Regions from separate parts of the Telluria sp. PB2R4 genome, predicted to be linked through region 3. Evidence: predicted binding sites of a transcription regulator. Region 3 holds the regulator's gene; each other region holds the start of a gene.

Region 1 (5,659 bases), on a different contig from region 3:
CGACGCGGCCGCGCAGGCGGCCACGGGCGACACGCTGGCCGGCTGGTTCGGGCGCATCGACGCACAGGGCGGCCTGGCGCTCGGCCGGCATGGCATCGCGCGCTGGATGTACGGCGAGCTGAAGATCGATATGTGGTGGGTCACGACCATCGCCAACGAATACGAGCGTGCGCGCGGCAAGTTAGAGAAGGACGGCAAACCCGCGGGCTATACGATCTGCGCCACCAAGAGCATCAAGGCGGATGCGCAGGCATGCTACGCCGCGTTTGCCGACGCGGCGCAGCTGGATCGCTGGTTTGGCCCTGGCAACCGGATCGAGGTCGCTCCCGGCGGGCGCTGGACCAACGGCGACGGCAATGCCGCCACCATCAGGAAGGCGACGCCGGGAAAGAACATCCGGATGGTGTGGGAAGACCCGGCACTGGGCATCCCCGCGCCGGTCGAAGTAAAGTTCCAGTCCGTCGCGGACAAATGCACGGTGACCGTGACGATCGATCGCCTGCAGACACGCCCCGAAGCCGATGGCTACCGCAAGGCCTGGGGCGGCGCCCTGGTACGCCTGAAGTCCCTGCTCGAGGCTTAAGGCGCTTCAGCCGATCATCGCTTCCAGCTCGGCCGCGATTCCCTGCGCCAGCTGATGAATGTGGAAACCGTCCACGAAGCCGTGATGCGCCTGCACCGAGAAAGGCAGTTCCAGGCGGCCGTCCGGCAGGTCGCGGAACTTCCCCCAGGCGAACGAAGGAATATCCGGCTGCGCCAGCGAGGCGCTCGGATGCTGGATCGAAGTGAACGCGAGCCAGGGAATGCAGGTGACGAACACCTGCTCCTTCGCTTGCAGCGGCGTGCGCGCGGCATACTCCATGTTCAGCGCCGCCATGCCGCTGGCCTGCTCGCGCGCCGCGATGCCGCGCGCGACGAATTCGCGCAGGTCGTCGCTCCAGTCGAACTGGGCGAAATTCAGGTCATTGTGCTGGTTGACCACCGTGAAGGACGGGATCAGGCGGTCGATGCGGATCACCTCGCCGTCCAGTATCCGGTAGCGGAAGTTTTCCACCTTTAGCACCGCGCGCAGCACGGCGCACAGCAGCACGTGGAAAGGCGCCAGGCCCTGTTCCTTGCACCAGGGCCGGAAATCCGGCAGCGCGAGCGGGAAGCAGATGTTGACCGCGGCGCTGTCCATGCCGTTGAACAGGTCGAAGCGGTCGCGCCGCCGTTCAAAATGTTCCAGACTCGTCTCCACCTTACCGGGCTTTGTTCAGGCGGCTGTGACGCACGCTGTACAGGAAGTAGGTCGCCACCGCCACGCCGATCCAGATGAAGAACACGCGGAAGGTGGCCGGCGACAGGTCCTTCATGATGTACAGGCAGGCCAGCACCGACAGGCCCGGGATCACGTAGGGACCGAAAGGCACGCGGAAGTGGCCCGGCTCGCCGCGGCCCTGCTTGGCGCGGATCACCGGCACCGCGATCGACACCACGATGAAGGCGGTCAGCGTGCCCATGCTCACCATGTCCCACAGGAAGCCGGAGTCGACCAGGCCGGCCACCGTGCCCACCACCAGGCAGACGATGATCGTATTGCTGACCGGCGCCAGGGTGCGCTTGTTCACCTTCTGGAAGGTCTTGGGGATCAGGCCGTCGCGGCTGATCGCATACAGGATGCGCGTCTGGCCGTAGATCGTCACCAGGGTCACCGAGAACACCGACACCACGGCGCCGGCCGACAGCACCAGCGCCGGCCAGGCCTGGCCGGTCACGTTCTGCAGGATCACCGACAGGCCGGCCTCCTGGCCCGCGAACATGTGCGCGGGCTGGGCGCCCATCGCGGCCACCGCCACCAGCATGTAGAAGGCGGTCACGATCAGCAGCGCGGCCAGGATCCCGATCGGCACGTTGCGGCGCGGGTTGTTGGTTTCCTCGCCGGCGGTGGCGATGGTGTCCAGGCCGATGAAGGAGAAGAACACGGTGCCGGCGGCGGCGGTCACGCCGGCCATGCCCACGAACCCGCTGTCGGGGGCCGGATTGAAGAAGGGGGTGAAATTGGCGGCGTCGAAGCCGGTAAAGGCGATCACCGCGAAGAAGATCAGGATCGCCAGCTTGACCAGCACCATGACGGCGTTGGTGGTGGCCGATTCCTTGGTGCCGCGGATCAGGAGGATGCAGCACATCGCGATCAGGATCACCGGCGGCAGGTTGAAGTTACCCGGGGTGAAATGGACGTTGTGGTGGTCCGACACGAACATCGGCGAGCGCAGGTGGGACGGGATCTCCCAGCCGAAGGCGTTCACCAGGAAGTTATTCAGGTAGTCCGACCAGCCGATCGCCACGGCGCTCCCCGCCAGGCCGTATTCGAGCAGCAGGCAGGCCGCCACGATGAAGGCGGCGAACTCGCCGACGGTGGCATAGGCGAAGGAATACGAGGACCCGGCGGCCGGCACGCGGCCCGCCAGTTCGGCGTAGCACAGCGCGGTCAGGCCGGCGGTGAGGGCGGCCAGCAAGAACGACAGGATCACGGCCGGACCGGCCTTCGGCACCGCTTCCACCATCGTGAAGAAGATGCCGGTGCCGATGGTGGCGCCGACGCCGATCATCGTCAGCGGGAACAGGCCCAGCGACCGTTGCAGCCCGCCTGCCCCGTCCCCATCGTCGTGGTGACGTTCAGCTGTTTTGGTGCGGATCAGCTTTTGGCCCAGGGTCAGATTCACGGCGTGTCCTTTGTGTGGAGACTTCGGCGGCGGCTTGTTCGGCTGCCAATCAAAACCAGCGATTATAGTTGTACTTGTGTTTTCCCAATAAATTTGTTTGCCCAAAGATGCATTTCTTAAACATCTTTTGATAGAATAGCTGCGTCCGCACCCACTCACCCTCCAGTCCGGACCATTTTTTTGGCCTTAAACATGCATCAGCAATACTTCAATTAAGGAAAACACCATGATCTCGAGCGCTTCCCGCCCCTACATCGACGCTTCCGTTCCCGTCCTGCGCGAGCACGGCGTGGCCATCACCACCACCTTCTATGCCAGCATGTTCGAAGCCCATCCGGAGCTGAAAAACCTGTTCAACATGGGCAACCAGGCCAACGGCGCGCAGCAGCAATCGCTGGCCTCGGCGGTATTCGCCTATGCCGCCAACATCGGCAACGCCGGCGCGCTCGGCCCGGTGGTGAGCCGCATCGTCCACAAGCACGCCTCGGTGGGCATCCGTGCCGACCACTACCCGATCGTCGGCCACCACCTGCTCGGCGCGATCAAGACCGTGCTGGGCGACGCCGCCACCGAACCGCTGCTCAAGGCCTGGGAAGAAGCCTATACCTCGCTGGCGCGCCTGTTGATCGATGCGGAAGCGAAGATGTATGCCGAAGCCGGCGTGCAGCCGGGAGAGACGCGCGCGATGCGTGTGACGGAGGTGCTGCGCGAGAGCGACAACGTGATCTCGATCCGCTTTGTCCCGGCGGACGGCGGCGCCTTGCCGCCTTTCAGGGCCGGCCAGTACGTGAGCGTGGCGGTCGACTTCAAGGACGGCCACCGCCAGCTGCGCCAGTACAGCCTGTCGGATGCGAACGACAAGGACAGCCTGCGCATCTCGGTGAAACGCGAGGACGGCGGCGCCCATCCGGCCGGCGAGGTGTCGACCTGGCTGCACGATAATGTCAACGTGGACGACGTGCTGCACGTGACCCATCCGTTCGGCGACTTCCTGCCCGATACCGAATCGAACGAGCCGGTGGTGCTGCTGTCGGCGGGCGTCGGCATCACGCCGATGATCGCGGCGCTGAACCGCATCGCGATGGTCAATCCCGAACGCCGCGTGATCTTCGCCCATGCCGCGCGCAACGCGGCGCACCATGCGCACCGGGCGGACATCGCCGCCGCGCAGGCGCGCATGCCGCACCTGCACGTGGTGAGCTTCCATGAGGAAGACGAAGCGGAAGGCGTGTTGAAAGGGAAGATGGAACTGGCGCGCCTGCCCTCGTGGCCGCGCGGCGAGACCGACGTCTACATGTGCGGCCCGCTTCCCTTCATGCAGGCGCAGTGGAATGCGCTGCTGGCGGCCGGCGCCCCGGCCAGCCGCCTGCACCGCGAGGTGTTCGGGCCGGACCTGCTGGACAACCTGCTGTAATCTCTGGCGGTGGCTGGCATCGCCGGCCACCTTGCAACATCAATCGAGCAAATGCACGTTCCGTCCGGTGACGCTGCGCTGCGCCGGATGCCCGTACACCCGGATCCCGCCCGACCCGCCGCCATGGGCCACCAGCGACTGCTTGACGGTGGCGCGGATCCCGCCCGAACCGTCGGCCGCCAGGTCGGCGTCCTGCGTCAACAGCTTGGCCAGGTCGACGCTGCCGGACCCCGCCACGCGGGCATTCAGCGAACGCACCGCGCCGCCGGCCTGCAGCACGCCGGAACCGGCCACGCTGGCGCGCACGTAGTCGCCGCGGATCTCGCCGATGTGCATGCGGCCCGAACCCGCCAGGCTCAGGTCGGCGCTGGCGCTGCGCAAATCCGCCGCATCGAGGACGCCCGAGCCGCTCACGCGCGCCTGCAGGCTGTCGACCTTCCCTGCCAGGCGAACCTGTCCCGAACCGCTCTTGCGCACCGCCAGCGGCGCCCCGTCCAGGTCGCGCACGGCAACCTGGCCGGAACCGCTGGCGCGCACCTCGGTCAGGCGCGACGTGGTGTAGACGATGCGCACCGGCGTCTTGCTGCGCAGATTGCGCTCGTTGAAGATCTTCAGCGTATTGCCGTGCGCCTCGGTGCGGACGTAGGGCAGCAGGTTGCCGTCGGCTTCGACCAGCAGCGACGCCGGGCCCGGACGCACCTGGACCTCGACCTGCATCGAACCGCTCACTTCCAGCTCGCCGTGGGCCGCCACCTGGCGCTGGTCGCGCGCCGCGATGCCGTCACCCTCGACGGTGCTGTCGCTGAACACGGTATGCATGCGCACGTCGCCGTCGTTCGGCGACACGATGATGGCGCAGCCGCCGAGGGAAGCAGCGGCGGCGATGGAAGCGACGGCAAGAAGGGTACGCGGCGTACGCATGGCAGGAATCCTTTGTTCTGGTTATTAACTGGTATCACTGTAACAACCGCCTCGCCAGGCCACCCGCGTCTTGCGACAGGCTGCAGGAATCGCGTGCTGAGCTGCGACTCAGCGCTGCCCCAGGCGCGTGGTCCCGAACAGCGCCTTGTACTCGCGCGGCTGCGAACGCCAGTACTGCGGTGGCGCGAACACCTGCTCGCCCAGCACGGCTGCCGCATGCCACGGCCAGCGCGGGTCGTACAACATGGCGCGCGCCAGTCCGATGACGTCGGCCTGGCCCTGCTGCAGGATGTCTTCCGCCTGCTGCGCCTCGGTGATCAGGCCCACGCCGATGGTCGGCATGCCGGTCTCGCGCTTGATGCGCTGCGCGAATTCCACCTGATAGCCCGGTCCAAGGGGAATCTTCTGCAGCGGCGACAGGCCGCCACTCGAGACGTGAATGAAATCGCAGCCGCGCCCCTGCAGCTCGCGGGCGAAGCGCACGCTCTGTTCGATCTCCCAGCCGCCATCGACCCAGTCGGTGCCCGAGATGCGCATGCCGACCGCCATCCGTGCCGGCACGGCGGCGCGCACGGCGTCGAATACCGCGAGCGGAAAGCGCATGCGGTTCTCGATCGAA
Region 2 (5,659 bases), on a different contig from region 3:
TGTTTTCGAACGTAGTTAACTATTAATTCAACCGTATTTCTAATTCAGTAATAGAAGAAGGGAAGCCAGCATGAAAATCCATGAGTATCAGGGCAAAGAGATCCTCCGAAAGTTCGGAGTGACCGTTCCGCGCGGCATTCCGTGCATGTCGGTCGAAGAAGCTGTCAAGGCAGCTGAAGAGCTGGGCGGCCCGGTCTGGGTCGTCAAGGCGCAGATCCACGCTGGTGGCCGCGGCAAGGGCGGCGGCGTGAAGGTTGCCAAATCGCTCGAACAGGTCAAGGAATACGCCGAGCAGATCATGGGCATGCAGCTGATCACCCACCAGACCGGCCCTGAAGGCCAGAAGGTGCGTCGCCTGCTGATCGAAGAAGGCGCCGACATCAAGAAAGAACTGTACGTCTCGATGGTCACCGACCGCGTGACCCAGAAGGTCGTCCTGATGGCATCGTCGGAAGGCGGCATGGACATCGAGGAAGTCGCTCACTCGAACCCGGAAAAGATCCACTCGATCGCGATCGACCCGGCCGTCGGCCTGACCGACGCTGAAGCGGACGACATCTCGACCAAGATCGGCATCCCGGCCGAATCGCTGGCCGAAGCGCGCCAGAACCTGAAGGGCCTGTACCAGGCTTACTGGGAAACCGATTCGTCGCTGGCCGAAATCAACCCGCTGATCCTGACCGGCAACGGCAAGGTCATCGCACTGGACGCCAAGTTCAACTTCGACGCCAACGCCCTGTTCCGCCAGCCGGACATCATGGCCTACCGCGACCTGGACGAAGAAGATCCAGCCGAAGTCGAAGCATCGAAGTTCGACCTGGCCTACATTTCGCTCGACGGCAACATCGGCTGCCTGGTGAACGGCGCCGGCCTGGCCATGGCCACCATGGACACCATCAAGCTGTTCGGCGGCGAGCCGGCCAACTTCCTGGACGTGGGCGGCGGTGCGACGGCTGAGAAAGTCACCGAAGCATTCAAGATCATGCTGAAGAACCCTGGCCTGAAAGCCATCCTGGTCAACATCTTCGGCGGCATCATGCGCTGCGACGTGATCGCCGAAGGCGTGATCACCGCATCGAAGGCCGTGTCGCTGAAAGTGCCGCTGGTCGTCCGCATGAAGGGCACCAACGAAGACCTGGGCAAGAAGATGCTGGCCGACTCCGGTCTGCCGATCATCGCCGCCGATACGATGGAAGATGCAGCCAAGGCCGTCGTCGCCGCTGCAGCTGGTAACGCCTAATTCGAAGGAATAAACAAATGTCGATCCTGATCAACAAAGATACTAAAGTCATCACCCAGGGTATCACCGGCAAGACCGGTCAGTTCCATACCCGTATGTGCCGCGACTACGCGAACGGCAAGGCCGCTTTCGTCGCCGGCGTCAACCCGAAGAAGGCCGGTGAAGACTTCGAAGGCATCCCGATCTTCGCGAACGTGTCGGAAGCGAAAGCTGCCACCGGCGCCACCGTGTCGGTCATCTACGTTCCGCCGGCAGGCGCAGCCGCTGCGATCTGGGAAGCTGTCGAAGCCGACCTGGACCTGGCGATCTGCATCACCGAAGGCATCCCTGTCCGCGACATGATGGCCCTGAAGGACCGCATGGCCAAGGCCGGCTCGAAGACCCTGCTGCTGGGTCCTAACTGCCCAGGCCTGATCACCCCGGACGAAATCAAGATCGGCATCATGCCGGGCCACATCCACCGCAAGGGCCGTATCGGCGTCGTGTCGCGCTCGGGCACCCTGACCTATGAAGCAGTCGGCCAGCTGACCGCACTGGGCCTGGGCCAGTCGTCGGCAGTCGGCATCGGCGGCGATCCGATCAACGGCCTGAAGCACATCGACATCATGAAGATGTTCAATGATGATCCAGATACCGACGCGGTCATCATGATCGGCGAAATCGGCGGTCCGGACGAAGCCAATGCTGCGCATTGGGTCAAGGACAACATGAAGAAGCCGGTCGTCGGCTTCATCGCCGGCGTCACCGCGCCTCCGGGCAAGCGCATGGGCCACGCCGGCGCGCTGATCTCGGGCGGCGCCGATACTGCGCAAGCCAAGCTGGACATCATGGAAGAGTGCGGTATCAAAGCTACCAAGAACCCATCGGAAATGGCACGCCTGCTGAAGGCAATGCTGTAATCCGACGATTTCAAGCTGGTTAAAGACGGGGAGCTCAGGCTCCCCGTCTTCTTTTCCAGACCCGTCAAAACGTGACAAATTGCGTTACGTAAACTGTCCAACTGACAAAAATTGCTGAGCTCGCGTGACAAAATTTGTCACCGCTCAAGCCGGAACTTGTCCTGGCACGCCGTTTTGTTATCTCCACACTAATAAAATCAGCATTTTTTGGGCTGGCACGCGGATTGCATATAGGAAAGCGTGGCAACAAGCAGTAACCCAATCACCTGACACACCACCCTGGAGAGACAAAATGAACTTCAAGCAAATGCAAACCAAAAAGGCCGAAGGCGGCTTCACCCTGATCGAACTGATGATCGTTGTCGCCATCATCGGTATCCTGGCTGCCGTCGCAATCCCGGCTTACCAGGACTACATCGCCAAGTCGAAGGCGGCTGCGGCTTACTCGGACATCGCCTCCGGCAAAACCGGTTTTGAAATGGCCGTTGTCGAAGGCATGCCTGCAGACGCAGACGGTCCTGCTTACCTGGCGAAGGCTGGTTTGGCTGCAGCGACCGGCAACTGCAGCGAAATTGCTGCAGCCGCTCCTGGCGCCAACACCGCTGTTTTGACCTGCACCATTAATAGCCCGGGCCGTATTGGCACCGCCCCCACCATCGCACTGCACCGCTCGACCAGTGGTATCTATAGCTGCGTTACCAGTGGCTTCCCTGACGGCGACACCAAGTACACTCCAGCAGGTTGCTTGTCTGCTGCTGCTGCAGACTCCTAATTGCCAAAATGATGGCTGACCGTGCAAGCGGTCAGCAAGCAAAAAGAGACCGCCTTGGCGGTCTCTTTTTTTTACTTGTTTAAAACAATTCAAACAATCTTGAGCCGGTCCGCCAGCAGCGCCTCGTAGGTCATGTTCTGCAGCAGCGTGTAGTGCACCGGATCCAGGTCGACGAACTGGACGCCATAGCTGTACACCTCGGGCTTGTCCGGCGCCGGGCGGGACACCGTCATGTTCCGGATGGCGGCCAGGGTCTCGACCGCCACTTCCTCATTCGTGGGCGGCGTCGCCAGCGTGAATGCCAGCGTGACGGCTTCGCTGCCCTGGGGGAGCGGATGGGCCGAGTCGATCCGCGCCCCCGTCACCGAGACGTTCGCCAGCGTGCAGGCGACCCCGGAGGCATCGCCGATCCTGGACACGCGCGCCGGGATCTCGGCCTTGACCCGCATCGCGCCGCGCAGGCTGGTGCCCTGGATCGAGGTCGGAAAAGACAGGTGCACGTAGTTCAGCGGACGGGGAAACACGCGCTGGATCGAGCACGCGAACGAGCACACGTTCACGCCCGAGAACACCCGAACCGTCAACGGATCGCCTTCCGTGATCGCAATCGGTACGCCGTTTTCGGTCGGGATCTTGATGATGAGGTACTCGTCCTTGACGTACCCGATCAGGGTCGAGAAATGCTGGACGGGTTTCAGGTGCCGGTGGGTCATGACCTGCAGGCGGACGCCGACTTGCAGGTTCATGGTTTCGAACTCGAATTCCTGGGATTTGAGTTCGCGTGCTTGTTCGGTATTCATCTGATACTGGGGCTTGGTTCGGCGTCAGGAAGACGCGCGAAAGGCAGAATCATATCAGATTATATGTAGCTAAGCTTCGCTTCATCAGGATGGTGAATATTGGATAGATTTCCAGCATCCCGACCGCAGTCTTGTCGATCGTTGATGAAAACAATGACGGGTAGTTAAATAATATTTGTACAAAAGTGCTTGATTTTCTGATTACGGAGCCTACTGTAAGGAGAACAGGGTGTATCAGGCGCTGCCTGGCATGTGGAAGCAGGGAGCGACTCCCTTCAATCAACTCATCGAGGTCGATATGAAAACACTACTCACTGCTTTCGCTTGCGTTACCTTATTAGCCGCATGTAACAAAGACGAACCTGCGCCGATCGCTGCTGAACCAGTCGTCGCCGCACCTGGCGACACCATGACGACTACCCCGGCAGCTAGTCCGCCGCCCGCCACGCAGGCGACGGAGGCCGCACCCGTATCGGGCTCATCGGGCTCATCGTCTGCCGGCGCAATGGAAGGAAGCGGCGGTAACACGTACGTGGTGGACAAGGGCGACACCTTGTGGGGCATCGCGCAGAAAAATGGGGTCAGCCATGGCGACCTCGCGAAATGGAACAATATCAACGATCCCAGGGAATTGCAGGTTGGCCGGGAGCTGAAGTTGACTGCGCCATGAGCTTGACCGCTGTGGGTCACTGAACAGGCTCGCAGAGCGCGCCCGGCCGTCAGCGGTCGGGCTGCGCCGTCCAGTCGCCGCTTTTGCCCCCATGCTTCTCCAGCACCCGCACATTCGTCATCACCATCCCGCGGTCGACGGCCTTGCACATGTCGTACACCGTCAGCAGGCCTACCTGCACGCTAGTGAGCGCTTCCATCTCCACCCCGGTCTTGCCGATGGTCTCGACCTGCGCCCGGCAGTGCACGCTGGAAGCCGCCGCATCGATCTCGAAATCCACCGTCACCCGGGTGATCGGCAGCGGGTGGCATAGCGGCACCAGGTCGCTGGTACGTTTCGAGGCCATGATGGCGGCGATGCGCGCGATGCCGATCACGTCGCCCTTCTTCGCAGTGCCCGATTGGATCAATGCCAGCGTCTCCGGCTTCATGCGGATGGTGCCGGCCGCGACGGCGATGCGGTGGGTGTCCTGCTTGGCGCCGACGTCGACCATGTGGGCCTGGCCGGTGGCGTCGAAGTGGGTCAACTGGTCTGCGGTCGGGGAAGTGATGCTCATTGCGGGTTCATTGCCATCTAAATAAGGTTGGAACAAAGTGTTTCGCCATGCAGCAGCGCATCGGCGGATAGAGTTATCATAGCATTGTGAAATTCGCTCCCCGCCCAGCATCGGCGCGCCGCTGGCGCCCTGCGTTGACCGCCATTGCCCTGTGCACGGCGGCCGCTGTCGCCATTGCCGCCCCCGCCGAACGCCTGCAAAAACCTGTTCATTCGGGTTTGCCGACGCTCGGCGACTCCGCGCGCCAGGACCTGTCGCCCGTCATCGAGCGCAAGCTTGGCGAAGAAATCATGCGCGACGTCCGGCGCGACTCGAGCTACCTCGACGACGACCAGATCACCGAGTACCTGAACAACCTCGGCAATGCGCTGCTATCGTCCGTGCCCGGTGCGCGCGGCGAGACGAACGTCGATTTCACCTTCTTCGCGATGCGCGATCCGAACCTGAACGCCTTCGCCCTGCCGGGCGGGTTCATCGGCGCGCATACCGGCCTGATCGTCGCGGCACAGAAGGAATCCGAACTGGCCGGCGTGATGGCGCACGAGATCGGCCACGTGTCGCAGCGCCACATCGCCCGCATGATCGGACAGCAGAAGCAGGATGTGCTGCTGCCGCTGGCGTCGATGATCCTGGCCGCGCTTGCCGCCAAGGCCAGCCCGGATGCCGCGATGGGCGTCCTGATGGGAGGTCAAGGCCTGGCCGTGCAGCGCCAGCTGAATTTC
Region 3 (5,659 bases):
CGCCAACAACGCGACCCAGAAGCTGCATCTCGCCAGCCGCGGCCAGATCGTTTATCCGCCACGCCAGCGTCCCCAATAAGCGGCAGCAACAAGCCAACCCAGGACAAGCAACATGAAAAAAATTATCGCAGCCGTATTCCTCAGCCTGGCCGCCTTCGGCGCCTCGGCGGAGCGTGCCGATTCGCTCAAGCAGGCCGTGGTCCAATTCGACTCGCTCGACGTGGACGAGGTCACCCAGACCCGCGTCCTGACCGGCAACGTCGTGCTCACGCGCGGCACGCTGGTGCTGAAATCCGACCGCGCCCTGTTGAAGGAAACGCCGGAAGGCTTCATGAGCGTGACCCTCACCGCCAACAACGGCAAGACCGCCACCTTCCGCCAGAAGCGCGACGGCGGTCCCGACCTGTGGGTCGAGGGCCAGGCCCAGCGCATCGAGTATGACGAGCGCGCCGAGCTGGTGAAGCTGTTCACCGCCGCCGAGGTGCGCGAGCTGGAGGGCGGGCGCATGACCAACGAGATCAAGGGCCCGTTCATCTCCTACGACAACCGGCGCGAAGTCGCGCAGGTGCGCAACGACGCCAGCGGCGCCAGCAAGGTGGGCGGCGGCCGCGGCACCCTGATCATCGCGCCGCGCCGGACCACGGCGCCAGCAGAGGGCGCCAAGCAATGACGGCAGCCATGAACGGCGCCTTCGCCACCGCGCGCGAAGGCTGCAGCACCCTGATCGTCAAGGGCCTGCAGAAGAGCTACGGCAAGCGCCTGGTGGTGCGCGACGTGTCGCTGCAGGTGGAATGCGGCGAAGTGGTCGGCCTGCTCGGCCCCAACGGCGCCGGCAAGACCACCTCGTTCTACATGATCGTCGGCCTGGTGCCCTCGGACGCCGGCACCATCGACATCAACGGCACCGACATTTCAAGCCTGCCGATCCACCGCCGCGCGGTACTGGGCCTCTCGTACCTGCCTCAGGAAGCCTCGGTGTTCCGCAAGCTGACGGTGGAAGAGAACATCCGCGCCGTGCTCGAGCTGCAGCGGGTGGACGGCAAGGCGCTCACCAAGGACCAGATCAACGAACGCCTCGACACCCTGCTGGCGGAACTGCAGATCGAGAAGCTGCGCGAGAACCCGGCGCTGTCGCTGTCGGGCGGCGAACGGCGCCGCGTCGAGATCGCGCGCGCGCTCGCGACCAACCCGCGCTTCGTGCTGCTGGACGAACCGTTCGCGGGCGTCGATCCGATCGCCGTCATCGAGATCCAGCGCATCGTGCGCTTCCTGAAGGAGCGCAACATCGGGGTCCTGATCACCGACCACAACGTGCGCGAGACGCTCGGGATCTGCGACCGCGCCTACATCATCAACCAGGGCGCGGTGCTGGCCTCGGGACGGCCCGACGACATCATCGCCAACGAATCCGTGCGGCGCGTCTACCTCGGCGAACACTTCAGGATGTAATGAAACAGTCACTGCAGCTCCGCACCTCGCAGCACCTGGCGCTCACGCCGCAGCTGCAGCAGTCGATCCGCCTGCTGCAGCTGTCCACGCTCGAACTGCACCAGGAGATCGAGCAGATCCTGCACGACAACCCGCTGCTCGAACGTCTCGACGATCCGCTCGACCGCTCGGTGCGGCTGCTGGCCGACGGCGCCATCAATGCGGCGCCGCCGAATGGCGACGCGCCGGCCGCGGCGCCGGCACCGGAGGGCGCGGACGGCCCCAAGGCGGAGGCGGAGGGCGGGGATGACGGCGGCGACCACGGCGAACGTGGCGAGGGCGATACCGACTGGGGCGGCGAAGGCGGCGGCGCGCGCAGCGGCGACGACGAGGACGGACGCCCGCAGCTCGAAGCCGACAGCGTCACGCTGCGCGAGCACCTGGCCGAGCAGATCCGCCTGACCGGCTGCAGCGTGCGCGACCGCGTGCTGGCCGAGCTGGTGATCGATGCGCTCGACGACAACGGCTACCTCGAAGAGCCGCTCGACGACATCCATGCGCGGCTGCCGGAAGAACTCGAGATCGAGATGGACGAACTGCGCTGCGCGCTGGCGCTGGTGCAGAGCCTGGACCCGGTGGGCGTGGGTGCGCGCAGCGCGGCCGAATGCCTGGCGCTGCAGATCCGCCGCATGCCGGGCGTGCCGATGGTGACGCGGCGCCTGGCCCTGAAGATCGTCGAAGGCTACCTGGCCTGGTTCGCCCAGCGCGAATACACCAAGCTGAAGAAGGCGCTCGACTGCGACGACGAAGACCTGCGCGAAGTGCAGGCCGTGGTCCGCCAGTGCAATCCGCATCCCGGCGCGGCCTTCGGCTCGGGCGTGTCCGACTACGTGGTGCCGGACGTGATCGTCCGGCGCGCCAAGAGCGGCTGGGCCGTCACCCTGAACCCGGACGTGATGCCGAAACTGCGTGTGAACTCGCTGTACGCCAACCTGCTCAAGCAGGGCAAGAGCGAAAGCCAGATGGGCGCGCAGCTGCAGGAAGCCAAGTGGCTCATCAAGAACATGCGCCAGCGTTTCGATACGATCCTGCGTGTTGCCGAGGCAATTGTGGAGCGCCAGCGCAACTTTTTCAGCCACGGCGCGGTTGCCATGCGCCCTCTTGTCTTACGCGAGATAGCTGATACACTAGGCCTACACGAGAGCACAATCTCGCGTGTAACCACTCAGAAATACATGCTGACCCCGCACGGCATGTTTGAGCTGAAATACTTCTTCGGAAGTCACGTCGCCACCGAAGCGGGGGGAGAAGCCTCCTCGACGGCGATCCGCGCACTCATTGCGCAATTGACAGGAGCAGAAGACCCTAGGAACCCTCTATCCGACAGCAAGATCGCGGAGATGCTCGGGGAACAAGGTATGGTCATTGCGCGCCGCACGGTTGCAAAATACCGCGAAGCGCTCAAGATTCCGCCCGTCAGCCTCCGCAAATCCCTGTAAAGCCACTGCCCACTCTCACCTTGTGGCGCGGGCAGGGCACCTTCCCTAAGGAGTGTGTATGAACCTCACAATCAGCGGCCACCATCTCGAAGTTACCCCCGCCATCCGTGAATACGTTCAGAATAAGCTCGAGCGCATCACCCGTCATTTCGACCACGTCATCGATACCCACGTGTTCCTTGCGATCGACAACCTCACCGAAAAAGAAAAAAGACAGAAAGCGGAGATCAACCTACAGGTATCCGGCAAGATTCTGCACGTGGCCAGTGCCGCGCAGGATCTGTATGCGGCGATTGATACCCTGATGGACAGGCTGGACAGACAGGTTCTAAAGCACAAATCCATGCTACAAGACCATAACCACGTGGCGCACAAGCGCCTTCCGGACATCGGAGAAGCCGCTGCCGCGTAACGACGGGTAGCCGCACATCAAGCAAGGGCGTCTGAGGGGACGCCCTTTTTGCTTTTGTACACGCTTGTTACTTTTCCCGGCTTCCGTATTTGTACAAATGTTCTGTAGAATGCATGTCTTTTCGATCATAGAAGACCGTCATGACCGATACCGTCCTGACCCGCGTTGCCAATCGCACCGGCGTCATCACGCTCGACCGGCCGAAAGCCCTGAATTCTCTCTCGCTCGACATGGTGCGCGCGCTCACCGCGACCCTGTTGCAGTGGAAGGATGACGCGGGCATCGACGCGGTGGTCATCACCAGCAGCAGCGAGAAGGCCCTGTGCGCGGGCGGCGACATCCGCTTTTTCCACGAGGTAGGCCAGGCCAGCCCGATGGGCGGCAGCGCGCTGCTGGAAGACTTCTTCACCGAAGAATACGCACTGAACCACCTGATCCACTTTTATCCGAAGCCCTACATCGCGGTGATGGACGGCGTGGTGATGGGCGGCGGCATGGGTATCGCCCAGGGCGGCCCTGGCTGCGGCCTGCGCATCGTCACCGAACGCACGAAAATGGCGATGCCCGAGGTGAACATTGGCTTGTTCCCGGACGTCGGCGGCAGCCACTTCCTGTCGCACGCGCCGGGCCAGCTGGGACAATACCTGGGCCTGACCGGCCTGACGATCGGCGCGACCGATGCGCTCTACGTGGGGCTGGCCGACGTGTTCGTGCCGGGCGACCAGCTGGGCGGATTGATGGCGCTGGTGGAATCGACGGCCGGCGCGCAGTTGCCGGCGGCGATACGGAACTACGCCGCGCAGTTTGCCGCTCGCATCGGACCGAGTGAGCTGCAGGCGCAGCGCGCCGTGATCGATGCGCACTTCGGCGCCGCTACGGTGGGCGCGATCATGGCCTCGCTCGGGCGCGACGAGAACCCGTTCGCGCAAAAGGCGTTGAAGGCAATGCGCCAGCGTTCGCCCCTGATGATGTGCGTAACGCGCGAACTCCTGCAACGCGGCGCGGCGCTGGATGTGGCGGACTGCCTGCGCATGGAGCGCAACCTGGTGCGCCGCAATTTCGAGCACGGCGAAGTGCTGGAAGGCGTGCGGGCGCTGGTGATCGACAAGGACAATACGCCGAAGTGGAATCCGGCGACGCTCGACGAGGTGAAGCCGGAGATGGTGGCGCGGTTCTTCGAGCCGGTGTGGCCGGAGCATGCGCACCCGCTGCGGCATCTGACCTGATACTGATACCGGTTTTCCGTAGGGTGGGCGGCTCCCCCGCCCACGCGGTGATAGTTAACGGTGGATCAGCCGAGCCGGCAGATCAAATGTTAGTTGAACGCGCGGGCGGGAGACCCGCCCACCCTACGATGATCGACGGCGCACGCCGTATCAGACAGCCGCGTGCTTCGGCTGCTCCCGATGCCGAACGATCACCCGTTCGGTCTGCCCGAAATACGCCCCCAGCCGCTCCGCCATGTACACCGAGCGGTGCTGCCCGCCGGTGCAGCCTACCGCCACCGTCAGGTAGGAACGGTTATCCGTCTTGAACGAGGGCAGCCACTTCGCGACGAAAGCGCGGATATCTTCCAGCATCTCCACGGCGCTCGGCTGGGCGTCGAGGAAGGCGATCACCGGGCCGTCCTTGCCGGTGAGCGGGCGCAGCGCCAGGTCGTAATACGGGTTCGGAATCGCGCGCACGTCGAACACGAAGTCGGCGTCCAGCGGCACGCCGACCTTGAACGCGAAGGATTCGAAGAACAGGGTCAGCGGCGCCTGCTCGATGTCGGCCAGTTCCTTGACCCAGGCGCGCAGCTTGTTGGCCGAGAGTTCCGAGGTGTCGATCACGTGGCCGAGGTTCTCGATCGCCGACAGGCGTTCGCGCTCTTCGGCGATGCATTCGATCAGGGTGCGGCGCGAGGCCGGGTTCTCGCCCGGGCGCAGCTCGTGCGACAGCGGGTGGCTGCGGCGGGTTTCGGAAAAGCGCGCCACCAGCGAATGCGTGCTCGAGGTCAGGAACATCACCTTGACGTTGTGGCCTTCTTCCTTCAGGTGGCGCACGCTCACCGGCAGTTCCACCAGCGACTCCGCGCTGCGCGCATCGACCGCGACCGCGATTTTCTCCGTGCCTTTTTCGCTGACCGCGTAGACCAGGGCCGGCAGCAGGGCCGGCGGCAGGTTGTCGACGCAGTAGTAGCCTGCGTCTTCCAGAACGTTGAGGGCAACCGACTTGCCCGAGCCCGAAATACCGGTAATAAGAACGATGTGCATAGGGGCGATGATACCCCAAATGGCGAAGTGATCGTACCTCAGTCGCCGCTCATCGCTTGACGTTG
Region 4 (5,659 bases), 130 kb from region 3:
ACCCCTGCGTCCGAATCCCGTTATCCGACAGGATCCCTTCGGTCGCCTCCAGCATCGCCTTGCGCGGCAACACCATGGTCTCGCCGTAGCGCTGGTCGAACTTGAACACGACATGCTCGTCCTTCAGGTCGCGCAAGGTCGACACCAGATGGGCCAGGCTGCGGATCTTGACGCCGTTGACCGTATCGATCACCGAGCCGAAACGGTTGCTGTAGCCGCGCACCAGCTTGTGCGGGAAGAAGGGGCCGCTGATCACCACCAGTTCCTCGCGCGCCGCGTCCGGCGAATCGCCGCGCTGCGTCATCAAGGGGCTGTCGTTGAACGCCGCCCCGTTTGCCGCCGCCGCATTCGCCGCCAGGAAGGACAGGAATTCGTTGGTCGCACGGGTAAATACCACCGGGCCGTACACGAAGTAAGACGGATAGCCGCCGTTCAGGTCCGGGATCAGGAGCGGACGCGGGCCGCTGGCCGGCACCTCGACCTTCATCGATTTGCCGGCGCGGATGATCGTCATCGGCACCTTGCCATTCCTGGCCACCTGCTGGATGCGGTACTGGAAGCGCACGCGCAGGTTCGAACCCAGCTTCACCATGCCCTGGTTGTCGATCGGGTATTCGCCGATGTGGGTGATGATGTCGCCTTCCTTCAGCGGCCAGCTGGCGTCCGTCTTGTACGGACGGTGCACCAGCGCGCCTTCGACCGAGGTGTCGATCTTCAGGTACTGGCGCAGCGCCGCGTTCTCGAGCGTCTGGACGCTGTCGTGCAGCAGCGGCTTGCCGTCGTAGCGGCCGTCTGCCACGTCCTTCAGGAACAGCTCGATCTCTTCGTTCGGGATCACGTAGCCAATGTTCTGCGCACCGGCCGCCATCGAGAAGGCCAGGCCGATCATCTTGTCGCCCGCGATCACCGGGCCACCGCTGTTGCCCGGGTTGATCGGCGCGTCGATCTGGATGCGCAGGCCCGAGCTGAACGAGCCGTAGCCGACGAACTCCACACGCGAGACGATGCCGCGGGTAGTCGACAGCGAGTTGCCGCCGACCGGATAGCCGTAGGCGAACACCGCTTCGCGCACGTCCGGCAGCACCGCGGCGCGGCGCACCGGCGGACGCTTGTCGAAGAAGGACGGGTCGTCCAGTTCCAGCACCGCCAGGTCCAGGCCGCGCGCCAGCGCGATCACCTTGGCCGACACCTTGTCGCCCGACTGGCTGGCCTGCACCTCGACCTGGCTGGCGTAGCCGACCACGTGGGCATTGGTCAGGATGCGCTTGCCTTCGATGATGACGCCCGAGCCGGTCACATCGACAGGGGACGCCTTGGCCCATGGCTTGTACGGATCAGGGCGGCGCACGGTGGCGAAGATCTTGACCACCGAGTTCTCGACTGCCGGCAGGGCAGGGGCCGTGGTGGCCGACGGGGTGGAGACGGCCGGCGACGGTGGGGTCGCAGGGGTTGGTGCTGGAGGAGGAACGGTGTCCTGTGCGTGGACGAGGCCGGCCAGGGCGAATGCCACGGCGGCGGCGAGGCGTGCGGTTTTCATGGGCTCCTTCGGTGGCTCAAACGGTACAAACTGTGCGAAACGCTGCGATGCGCTACGAATCGCAAGAATATACACGCTCGCCGCCGAAGGAAATACACCAATCTTCACGGGAGGCGTGGCCTCCCGGTGCAAAGCACTTACTGCTTCACGAACTTGAGCGTCATACGGTCGCTCTCGCCGATCGCCATGTACTTCTCGCGGTCCTTGTCCTTGTTGGCCAGCACCGGCGGCAGGGTCCACACGCCTTTTTCGTGGTTGGCGGTGTCCTTCGGGTTGGCGTTGACTTCGGACTTGGCGGCCAGTTTGAAGCCCGCGCTTTCCACCGTCTTGATCACCCAGGCTTCGTGCACATAGCCGCTCGACGCCTTCGCATCCTGCGTCATCGAAGCCGGCAGGCGGTGGTCGACGATGCCCAGCACGCCGCCCGGCTTCAGGACCTTGTGGATCTCCTTGAAGGTGGTCTTCAGCGCTTCTTCGCCGTTGCCGACCCAGTTGTGCAGGTTGCGGAAGGTGAGCACCATGTCGACGCTGTTCGGCGCCGCGATCTGGTAGGTGGCCGGCGGTTCGAACACGGACGGGACCACCTTGTCGTAGAGCGCCGGATTCGAATCGAGCTTCTTCTTGAAGGCCATCCCGTAGCGGTTGTCGGGTGCGATGGCCTGGCCCGCGCCGATCAGCTTGCCCTTGTCGCGCAGGTAGGGCGCCAGGATCTCGGTGTACCAGCCGCCCGAAGGGACCAGCTCGACCACCGTCATGTTTGGCTTGATGCCGAAGAAGCTCAGGGTTTCGTAGGGATGGCGCGCCGCGTCGCGCGCCTTGTTGGCGGCGCTGCGGTGTTCGCCCGCGATGGCGGCTTTCAGGGCGTCGTCTGCCAGTGCGGTGCCGGTGGCGCCGGCCAGGCCGGTGGCCAGCATCGCGGCCAGGATCAGTCGTTTCATCGGTTCGAAGTCTCCAAGTGATTGTGCGCGGCCGGACGGAACGCCGCCGCCGCGCTGATGATCGGCCACAGTTGGCGGACAGTCAAGCGTTGTTCGAACATGCATACGTCGCTCGTAAACATGTCCGCGCGGGTGTCCGCCGCGGACACCCGGACAGGCCTGCGGACACCCTCGGCGGACAGTGAACGTCCATTGAACCGTGCGTCTGAAGCGTGCTGTGATCTGGCACAACAATTGCCTATTCAAAACGTCGAGTTGCTGCTAAGGTTGGCAAGTTTGCCGAGGGCCTCTGCCCTGGCCAACCTATCCCTCCGCAGTACATACAAGAGCGGGCCGCACCACAAGGCGGGACCGCTGCCCAGAAGTAGGTTGATTTCAGGAGACATTATGGAACGCCGTAGCTTTCTCAATTTCAGCGGCCTGGCACTCGCCACGACGCTCGTCCCGTTCAGCCGCGCGATCGCCGCTGAAGAACTGCTCAGCTCCATGCCCACGGCCGCCAAGAAGGCGCTGGCCGACATCGCGCTGAACGCCGCCACCAAGGCCGGCGCCAGCTACGCCGACGTGCGCATCGGCCGCTACCTGAACCAGTTCATCACCACCCGCGACCTGAACGTCGAGAACGTGGCCAATACCGAATCGGCCGGCGTCGGCGTGCGCGTGATCGCCAACGGCGCCTACGGCTTCGCCGCCACTTCGGACATGAGCGCGGACGGCATCGCCAACGCGGCGCGCCAGGCCGTCGCCATCGCCAGGGCCAACGCCAAGCTGCAGTCCGAACCGGTGCGCCTCGCACCAGTAAAGGGCGTCGGTGAGGTATCCTGGGCCACGCCGATCAAGAAGGACTGGCGCTCGGTACCGATCAAGGAGAAAGCAGACCTCCTGATTGCCGCGAACAAGGCCGGCATGGACGGCGGCGCGACCTTCATGAACTCGATGCTGTTCCAGGTGAACCAGCAGAAGTACTTCGCTTCCACCGACGGCTCCTACATCGAGCAGGACGTGCATCGCCTGTGGGCGCCGTTCCAGGCCACGGCGGTCGACAAGACTACCGGCAAGTTCCGTTCGCGTTCCGGCCTGGGCGCTCCGGTCGGCAAGGGCTATGAATACCTCGATGGCCTCAAGGAGCACAAGATCAAGGCTGCGGGCGGCGTCGCCACCTTGTACACCGATACTTACGACATCATCGAGGACGCGCGGGCCGCCGGCCGCGATGCCAAGGCCAAGCTGACCGCCAAATCCGTCCTCCCAGGGAAGTACGACCTGATGCTGTCGCCGGAACACCTGTGGCTGACGATCCACGAAAATGTCGGCCACCCGACGGAACTGGACCGCGTGCTCGGCTACGAAGCCAACTACGCCGGCACCAGCTTCGCCACGCTGGATAAATGGGAATCGAAGAAGTTCAAGTACGGTAACCCGATCGTCAACCTGTTCGCCGACAAGACCACCCCGGGATCCCTGGGCTGCGTCGGCTACGACGACGAAGGCGTCAAGACCAAGAAGTGGGACATCATCAAGGACGGCATCCTGGTCAACTACCAGGCCACCCGCGACCAGGCCCACATCATCGGCGAAAAGGAATCGCACGGCTGCTCGTACGCCGACAGCTGGAACTCGGTGCAGTTCCAGCGCATGCCGAACGTCTCGCTGGCGGCCGGCCAGAAGCGCCTGACGCCGGACGAGATGGTCAAGGACATCAAGAAGGGCATCTACATCGTCGGCGACGGCTCGTTCTCGATCGACCAGCAGCGCTACAACGCCCAGTTCGGCGGCCAGCTGTTCTACGAGATCAAGGACGGCAAGATCGGCCCGATGCTGGAAGACGTGGCCTACCAGGCCAATACCCAGGAATTCTGGAGCGCCTGCAGCGCCATCTGCGACGAGCGCGACTGGCGCATGGGCGGCTCCTTCTTCGACGGCAAGGGCCAGCCGCCGCAGATCAGCATCGTGTCGCACGGCTCGTCGACCGCGCGCTTCAACGGCATCAACGTGATCAACACCGCCCGCAAGATCGGCTAAGGGAGAGGAAAACCATGAGCATCCTGACCCAAGACCAGACCAAGCGCATCACCGACCGCGTGCTGTCGCTCTCCAAGGCTGACGAGTGCATCGTCAGCATCGAAGGCAGCCGCATCGGCAATATCCGCTTTGCGCGCAACGCCGTGTCCACCGCCGGCCTGGCCGACGACACCCAGATCCAGGTGCAGGTCGCCTTCGGCAAGCGCCAGGGCACCGCCACCATCAACGAGTTCGACGACAAGTCGCTCGAAAAAGCCGTGCGCCGCGCCGAGGACCTGGCGCGCCTGGCGCCGGAGAACCCGGAGTTCATGCCGGCGATCGCCAAGACCGGCTACAAGTCCTCCGAGACCTTTGTCCAGAAGACCTCGGAGATCGATCCGGAATTCCGCGCCCAGGCCGCCGCCTATGCGATGGAAGCCTGCCGCAAGAAGGGCCTGGTCGCGGCCGGCTTCTTCACCGACCGCTCGACCTTCGAAACCGTGGCCAATTCCAACGGCGTGTTCGGCCACCAGGTCGCCACCTCGCTCGACTTCACCTGCACCGTGCGCACCGAAGACGGCCGCGGTTCGGGCTGGGTCAAGCGCTCGGCGCGCGACGTCGCCCGTTTCGATCCGCGCGAAGCGGCCGACGTGGCGATCGAAAAGGCGCTGCGCTCGGTGGACGCCAAGGCGCTCGAGCCGGGCCGCTATACCGTGGTGATGGAACCTTCCGCCACCAGCGACCTCTTGACCTTCATGATCGGCGGCTTTAACGCCCGCATGGCCGACGAAGGCCGCAGCTTCCTGTCGAAGAAGGGCGGCGCCAACCGCCTGGGCGACAAGCTGTTCGACGAGCAGGTCAACATCTGGACCGACCCGTGGGACAAGGACGTGCCGGTGCTGCCGTGGGACGGCAACATGATGCCGCGCGAGCGCACCCACCTGGTGAAGGACGGCCGCATCAACGCGCTGAACTACTCGCGCTACTGGGCCAAGCAGAAGAACCAGCGCGCCACCGGCACCGCCGGCAACATCATCATGGCCGGCACCGACAAGAGCACGGCCGAGCTGATCGCCAACACCAAGAAGGGCGTGCTGGTGACCCGCACCTGGTACATCCGCATGGTGGACCCGCAGTCGGTGCTCGTCACCGGCCTGACCCGCGACGGCACCTTCTACATCGA

Evidence for each region. Region 3 encodes sigma-54, which starts transcription at its own class of promoters, with help from an activator protein. Its sites were predicted from a motif close to TGGCANGNAANCTGCTTT; they were not measured.
Region 1: the regulator sigma-54 is predicted to act here: its motif matches at 2,887-2,904, upstream of hmpA (NO-inducible flavohemoprotein).
Region 2: the regulator sigma-54 is predicted to act here: its motif matches at 2,353-2,370, upstream of AC56LU_RS04490 (pilin).
Region 4: the regulator sigma-54 is predicted to act here: its motif matches at 2,699-2,716, upstream of AC56LU_RS06845 (TldD/PmbA family protein).

What each region holds. Positions count from the first base shown of each region.
Region 1 is NZ_JCASIC010000002.1:56,628-62,286, reverse strand. Features, by position in the region: gene AC56LU_RS03725 (SRPBCC family protein) at 1-583, shown strand, start outside; gene AC56LU_RS03720 (CatA-like O-acetyltransferase) at 590-1,240, opposite strand; gene AC56LU_RS03715 (APC family permease) at 1,242-2,705, opposite strand; gene hmpA (NO-inducible flavohemoprotein) at 2,932-4,119, shown strand; gene AC56LU_RS03705 (GIN domain-containing protein) at 4,159-5,040, opposite strand; gene AC56LU_RS03700 (NADH:flavin oxidoreductase/NADH oxidase) at 5,149-5,659, opposite strand, start outside.
Region 2 is NZ_JCASIC010000002.1:220,655-226,313, forward strand. Features, by position in the region: gene sucC (ADP-forming succinate--CoA ligase subunit beta) at 71-1,240, shown strand; gene sucD (succinate--CoA ligase subunit alpha) at 1,258-2,139, shown strand; gene AC56LU_RS04490 (pilin) at 2,432-2,911, shown strand; gene AC56LU_RS04495 (flagellar brake protein) at 3,001-3,711, opposite strand; gene AC56LU_RS04500 (LysM peptidoglycan-binding domain-containing protein) at 3,941-4,381, shown strand; gene moaC (cyclic pyranopterin monophosphate synthase MoaC) at 4,431-4,937, opposite strand; gene AC56LU_RS04510 (M48 family metalloprotease) at 5,024-5,659, shown strand, end outside.
Region 3 is NZ_JCASIC010000003.1:16,622-22,280, reverse strand. Features, by position in the region: gene lptC (LPS export ABC transporter periplasmic protein LptC) at 1-79, shown strand, start outside; gene lptA (lipopolysaccharide transport periplasmic protein LptA) at 113-670, shown strand; gene lptB (LPS export ABC transporter ATP-binding protein) at 667-1,449, shown strand; gene AC56LU_RS06210 (RNA polymerase factor sigma-54) at 1,449-2,927, shown strand; gene hpf (ribosome hibernation-promoting factor, HPF/YfiA family) at 2,986-3,339, shown strand; gene AC56LU_RS06200 (enoyl-CoA hydratase/isomerase family protein) at 3,480-4,565, shown strand; gene rapZ (RNase adapter RapZ) at 4,716-5,594, opposite strand; gene hprK (HPr(Ser) kinase/phosphatase) at 5,633-5,659, opposite strand, start outside.
Region 4 is NZ_JCASIC010000003.1:144,082-149,740, reverse strand. Features, by position in the region: gene AC56LU_RS06855 (S1C family serine protease) at 1-1,537, opposite strand, end outside; gene AC56LU_RS06850 (class I SAM-dependent methyltransferase) at 1,675-2,475, opposite strand; gene AC56LU_RS06845 (TldD/PmbA family protein) at 2,863-4,497, shown strand; gene AC56LU_RS06840 (TldD/PmbA family protein) at 4,512-5,659, shown strand, end outside.